Regions from separate parts of the Stenotrophomonas sp. NLF4-10 genome, predicted to be linked through region 1. Evidence: riboswitches for the same ligand, from Rfam matches in the RefSeq annotation. Region 1 holds a riboswitch; the other holds the start of a gene.
What was found. A riboswitch is a leader RNA that binds a small molecule or an ion and turns the genes downstream of it on or off. The one in region 1 is predicted to bind cobalamin.
Positions count from the first base shown of each region.

Region 2: another riboswitch for cobalamin. It lies ahead of MIC98_RS03185 (ribonucleoside-diphosphate reductase subunit alpha); the one in region 1 lies ahead of btuB (TonB-dependent vitamin B12 receptor).

Region 1 is NZ_JAKSEE010000003.1:915,308-918,656, reverse strand. It holds gene cobT (nicotinate-nucleotide--dimethylbenzimidazole phosphoribosyltransferase) at 1-946, opposite strand, end outside; cobalamin riboswitch at 1,038-1,281, shown strand; gene btuB (TonB-dependent vitamin B12 receptor) at 1,399-3,258, shown strand; gene MIC98_RS04370 (ABC transporter ATP-binding protein) at 3,264-3,349, opposite strand, start outside.
Region 2 is NZ_JAKSEE010000003.1:685,597-688,945, forward strand. It holds gene MIC98_RS03175 (VWA domain-containing protein) at 1-70, shown strand, start outside; gene MIC98_RS03180 (DUF2884 family protein) at 194-1,000, opposite strand; cobalamin riboswitch at 1,273-1,479, shown strand; gene MIC98_RS03185 (ribonucleoside-diphosphate reductase subunit alpha) at 1,659-3,349, shown strand, end outside.

The DNA of each region.
Region 1 (3,349 bases):
GGTCCAGTTGCAGCAGCGGCTCTGCCTGCAGGCAATCGAGCACGCGGGCGTGGCCGCATTCGGCCGAGCGATGCGAGAACAGCAGCCACGGCCGCAACGACGGGTTGATCCGCACCGCCGCCAGCGCCGCGGCCGAAACGATGAAGCCGTCCACCAACACCGGCACGCCACGCTGCGCGGCGGCGATCATGGCCGCGGCGAGCGCGGCGATCTCCAGCCCGCCGACGCGGCGCAGGGCCTCGCGACCGGGGATGGCGGCGGCGTCGACGGCAGCCCCATGCAGGGCCAGCGCCTGCGCGACGAGCTGCTGCTTGCGAGCGACGCGCGGCGCATCCAGCCCGGTCCCCGCGCCGACCATACCTTCCAGCGGCAATGGCCCGAGCACGGCGGCCAGCGCACTGGCGGCAGTGGTGTTGCCGATGCCCATCTCGCCGAGCAGCAGCAGGTCGGCGCCATCGGCGCAGGCCGCTGCCACCGCACGCTGCGCGGCCGCGAACGCGGCATCGAGGTCGGCCGGCGCCATCGCCGGGCCCACGCTGAAATCGTCGGTGCCGCGGCGCGGTTTGTCGCAGACCACGCCCGGCACCGGCGCATCGGCCAGGCTGCCGACGTCCCATACATGCAGCGGCAGCCCGAGCTCGCGCGCCAGCACCGCGATGGCGGCGCCGCCGGCGGCGAAGTTGCGCAGCATCTGCACCGTCACCTCGGCCGGATAGGCCGACACGCCCCGCGCGGCGATGCCGTGGTCGCCGGCGAATACCAGCACCGGCACCCGCGCGGCGCGCGGCCGCTCGCGGCCCTGCAGCGCGGCCAGTTCGATGGCGAGGGTTTCCAGCCGCCCCAGCGCGCCTTCCGGCTTGGTCAGCTGCCGCTGGCGGGAGATGGCCTGCTGCCGGTGCGCCGACGAGGGCGCGGGGCAGGCGCGGGTGAACCAGTCTTGCGTCACGGCTGTTCCGTTGCTGCGTTGCGGTCGCGCATTTTACGGTGGTGCGGGCGGGACGCAGGGCCCGCGCCTGCCTTCGCGGCGCCGATGGCATAGAATGCGCGCACTTTCGGGTGACCGGCTGGGACTTCCTCCCGCCGGTTGAAACGGGAAGCCGGTGCCGCGCATTGCTGGAGTTCCAGCCATCCGCCAGTCCGGCGCTGCCCCCGCAACGGTGAGCAGGACAGCCCAGACACACCGCCACTGTGCATCCATCGCATGGGAAGGCGTCTGGGCGGAAGCGGCCACGGCCGCTTCGCCTGCAAGCCCGGAGACCGGCCCGGAAGCCGACTGGTTGCGATGCGGAGGGCATGGCGGCGGCAGTGGCGCCGTGCGCGCACTCCGTCGTGGCGTCCTCTCCTGGCAACCCCCACCGTCTGTCCGCGCGGGAGCGCGCGGGTTGCAGGAGTTTCCCGATGAAGTTGTCCCACCACGCCCTTTCCCTCGCCCTGGCGCTCGCGCTGCCGGGCATCGCCGCCGCCGAACAGGCGCCCACCGAGTTCGACGACGTCTTCGTCACCGCCACCCGCACGCCGCTGTCCGTCGAGAGCAGCGTGGTGCCGGTGCAGGTGATCGATCGCGAGCAGATCGAGCGCAGCCAGGCGATCTCGCTGCTGGACCTGCTGCGCGGCCGCGCCGGCCTGGACTTCGCCAACCAGGGCGGCACCGGCAAGATCACCTCGCTGTTCCTGCGCGGCACCAACTCCAACCAGGTGCTGGTGCTGGTGGACGGCGTACGCGTGGGTTCGGCCACCTCCGGCATGGCGGCGCTGCAGGACCTGCCGGTCGACCAGATCGAACGCATTGAAATCGTGCGCGGCCCGCGTTCGAGCCTGTACGGCTCGGAAGCCATCGGCGGCGTGGTCCAAGTCTTCACCCGCAACGCCGGCAAGGGGCTGCAGCAGAACCTGTCGCTGACCGCCGGCAGCAACCGGCTGCGCCAGGCCAGCGCCGGCTTCAGCAACCGCGGCGAGCGCGGCTGGATCTCGGCCCAGGGCGGCTACCAGAAGACCGACGGCATCAATGCCTGCAACGGTTCGTCGCTGCTGTTCCAGGGCTGCTACGTCGAAGAGCCCGACCGCGACGGCTACCGCAACACCTCGATCAACGTGCGCGCCGGCTATGCGCTGACCGACGCACTGAGCCTGGAAGGCCACGTGCTCGACGCCAGCAGCTTCAACGAATACGACGGCAGCGTCTTCGGCGGCAACGAGGCCGAGAACCGCCAACAGGTCTACGGCGGCAAGCTGGCGTGGAAGGCCTCGGACACCTTCGGCCTGACCGCGCAGGTCGGCCGCAACCGCGACGAAGCCGACAACTACTTCGCCGACGCCGGCGGCCGCACCTTCGCCAGCGCCTTCGACACCCGGCGCGACACCGCCAGCGTGCAGGGCGATTTCCTGTTCGCCGCGGGCCAGCAGTTGAGCGCCGGCGTCGACTGGCAGAACGACCAGGTCACCAGCTCCACCGCCTATGACGTCGCCGACCGCGACAACACCGGCGTGTTCGTCGAATACCAGGGCCGGTTCGGCGCGCATTCGCTGCAGGCCAGCGTGCGCAACGACGACAACGAGCAGTTCGGCAACCACACCACCGGCAGCCTCGGCTACGGCTTCGCCTTCGGCAACGGCCTGCGCCTGACCGCCAGCGCCGGCACCGGCTTCAAGGCGCCGACCTTCAACGACCTGTACTACCCGGGCTTCAGCAACCCGGACCTGAAGCCGGAAGAGTCCAGGAGCCTGAACCTCGGCATCGCGCAGTACGCCGACGACTGGAACTGGACCTTCGACGCCTACGAGACCCGCGTGGACCAGCTGATCGGCTACGACAGCAGCTTCAACATCGTCAACGTCGCCGAGGCCCGCATCCGCGGCGCCGAACTGACCGGCTACCTGTCGCTGGCCGGTTTCGACATCAATGCCCAGGCCAGCTTCACCGACCCGCGCGACCGCACCGCCGGCGCCGCCACCTACGACAAGCTGCTGGCCCGCCGCGCGCGCAGCAGCGGCCGCATCGACGTGGACCGCGGCTTCGGCCCGCTGCGCCTGGGCATCACCGCCGCCGGCTACGGCCACCGTTTCGACAACGCCGCCAACACGGTGCGCCTGGCCGGCTACGGCACCGTCGACCTGCGCGTGGAATACGCCATCAACGACGCCTGGAGCCTGCAGGCGCGCGCGGCCAATGTGTTCGACCGCGCGTACGAAACCATCGCCTGGTACAACCAGCCGGGCCGCGAGTACCAGCTGACCCTGCGTTACCGCTCGGCCAACTGAACCGGCTACCCCGCGGGCGCCCGGCCGCCCGCGGGGCCACCCATGTCCGCCCCGGCGAACGGCACCACCATCGGCGTGCCGGTCACCGGGT
Region 2 (3,349 bases), 230 kb from region 1:
TTACTCGGTGGATACGCTGGACAAGCTGGTGGTGCGGCTGGTGCGCGAGGAACTGGCGCAGTTGCCGTAGCGCCGGGCCTTGGCCCGGCGGGGGCATTCCCTGCGACAGCGCCGGGCTTTCGAAGGTAGGTCGGGGCTATGCCCCGACATCCGGCCAACTCGAGCATGTCTTCGTCGGGTGCGTAGCCCCGACCTACGGCAGGGTGATGCCGTTGTCCGGCGCCAGTTCCTTCGCCACCGGCGCCGGCGCATCGTCGCCGCTGACCCGCATCATCCGCAGCGGCTGGCCGTCGTAGCGGAACTCGAGCGCCGACTGTATCCGGTCCAGTGCCAGCACCTGGGTGCACAGGGACTGTGCATGCTGTTCCAGGGCGCGTGCGCGCGCTTCGATCTTCGGCTCGAGCTCGGCCTCGATCTTCTCGGTGCGTTTCTCGATGCGTTCCTCGCCGCCGGTGAGCATGGTCCACAGCACGCCGCGGGCGATCGAACCCTTGAGTGATTCGGCCGCATCCTGCACGCGCTGGTCGAAGCCCTCGCCGAACAGGTCCTGCTCCCAGCGCCCGCGGCCGATGGTCGAGGCGACGAAGCGCTCGGCGTCCCTGCGCAGGACGCGCACCTTGCGCGAATCGAACTTGCCGGTCAGGGAGCCATAGACGACGTCCAGCACGTCGAAGCTGATCCCCACCGATTCATTGGCGATGCCGGTGACCGCCGGCATCAGCTGGCGCACCCCGGCCTCGAGCACGCGCAGGCGCTGCGCGTCGGCGTCGCTGACCGCCTGCATGTGGCCGTCGATGCTCAGCTGGCCGTCGTGGAACACGATCTCGCGCGGGGTGGCGTCGTGCCGGCGCAGCCAGATGCCGCCGCCGTCGACCAGCACGTCGTAGTCGGTGCCGACCCCGCACTGGGTGGAGGACAGTTCCGGTGACTTCACCGAGTCGGCGCGGGCGGCCAGCGGCGGCAGGGCGAGCAGAGCGGTGGCGAGGAGCAGGCGGCGCATGGGGACATCCGTGTTCGGGCGGGCGTGGGCGCAGCATCGCCGACGGGCCTGGCGGCAGCGCCCGCCGGAAGTCATGGCGGTGCAACCGGACGGTTGGACGATGAATGCGCAGGGAGTTTTCCCACCCTTGAATCGGCTTCCCGGGGCTTGACTGCGCAATCGCGGCGAGCAGGCCAACGCGCCCATGCCGGCCCCGGCAGGGCAGATCGCTTGCGCCCCAAGGGAAACGCGGTTATCCACAACATTTGGCGTTGACCCCGTCATTTACCCCCACTATCTTGTGGCCCGTCGGTTCCGGGGATTCCCCGGATTGAAAGGGAAGCTGGTCCAAACCCGGCACTGCCCCGCAGCGGTAGGTGGAGACGAGGTCGCGATTTCGCACTGGGGCGGTGGCCCTGGGAAGCGGCGGCCAAGGTGGCCGGGAAACATTCCCGCCGCATCCACGAGTCCGAAGACCTGCCGACAGCCGCGCGATGCACGCCGCGCGGTGCCGGCCGCGGAATCTCCGGGGGGAGATGGCTGGTGCAGCAGGGCCTCCCGCATGGTTTCCATGCCGGTCGCAGGCCGTGCGACACCGCGCTCCCACCCTGTGCTTCCGATGCCATCCGCGCCTGCGAGGGACAGGCCGGGCCCGTGCATCCCCGCATGGAGACGCCAGATGTCGCAGACCCCGACCGCCGAAGCAGTGGCCGCCACCCCGGCTTTCGACCTCACCCCGCCGCCGACCGCCACCGCCATGAGCGTGGCCAAGCGCAACGGCAGCACCGAGCCGGTGGACCTGAACAAGATCGTGCGCGCCATCCAGCGCTGCTGCGAGGGCCTGCATGCGGTCGATCCGATGCGCGTGGCCACCCGCACCATCTCCGGCCTGTACAACGGCGCGACCACGCAGGAGCTGGATGAACTCTCCATCCGCACCGCGGCGCTGCTGATCGGCGAAGAGCCCGAGTACGGCCGCCTGGCCGCGCGGCTGCTGGCGAATTTCATCGCCAAGGAAGTGTCCGGGCAGGAAATCCACGCGTTCTCGCAGTCGGTGGGCCGCGGCCATGAAGTGGGGCTGATCAACGACCGCCTGCTCGGCTTCGTGCAGACCAACGCGCGCAAGCTCAACGACGCCATCGACCCGTCGCTGGACTTCAACTTCGACTACTTCGGCCTGCGCACGCTGTACGACCGCTACCTGCTGCGCCACCCGCATACGCGCAAGGTGATCGAGACGCCGCAGCAGTTCTTCCTGCGCATCGCCAGCGCGCTCTCCGAGGACGTGCCCGAGGCGCTGGCGCTGTACCAGCGGCTGGGCAACCTCGACTACCTGCCGTCCAGCCCGACCCTGTTCAACGCCGGCACCTGCCACGAGCAGCTGTCCTCGTGCTTCCTGCTGGATTCGCCGCAGGATTCGCTTGAATCCATTTATGCGAAGTACGGCGACATCGCGCAGCTGTCCAAGTTCAGCGGCGGCATCGGCGTGAGCTACACCCGCGTGCGCTCGCGCGGCTCGCTGATCAAGTCCACCAACGGCCACTCCAACGGCATCGTGCCGTGGCTGAAGACGCTGGATTCGTCGGTGGCCGCGGTCAACCAGGGCGGCAAGCGCAAGGGCGCGGCCTGCGTGTACCTGGAAACCTGGCACGCCGACATCGAGGATTTCCTCGAGCTGCGCGACAACGCCGGCGACGATTCGCGCCGCACCCACAACCTCAACCTCGCCAACTGGGTGCCGGACCTGTTCATGCAGCGCGTGGAGGCCGACCAGGAATGGTCGCTGTTCGATCCGCGCGTGGTGCCGGAATTCACCGACCTGTACGGCGAGGCGTTCGAGCGCGCCTACCTGCAGGCCGAGGCGCAGGGCAAGGCCGCGCGCACCCTTCCGGCACGCAAGCTGTACGCGCGGATGATGCGCACGCTGGCCGAGACCGGAAACGGCTGGATGACCTTCAAGGACAAGTGCAACCGCGCCAGCAACCAGACCCTGCGTGCCGGCAACGTGATCCACCTGTCCAACCTGTGCACCGAGATCCTGGAAGTCACCAGCGCCGAGGAAACGGCGGTGTGCAACCTCGGTTCGATCAACCTCGGCAACCACCTCGACGAGCACGGCGACTTCGATTTCGACAAGCTGGCCGAAACCGTGCGCCTTGCGGTGCGCCAGCTCGACCGGGTGATCGACCTGAATTTCTACCCGATCGAGACCGCGCGCCGCGGCAACCTGCGCTGGCGCCCGGTGGGGCTGGGCTGCATGGGCCTGCAGGACGTGTTCTTCCGCAAGCGGCTGGCGTTCGACTCCGACGCCGCGCGCGCGCTGTCGGCGAAGATCGCCGAGGAAATCTACTTCCACGCGCTGGAGACCTC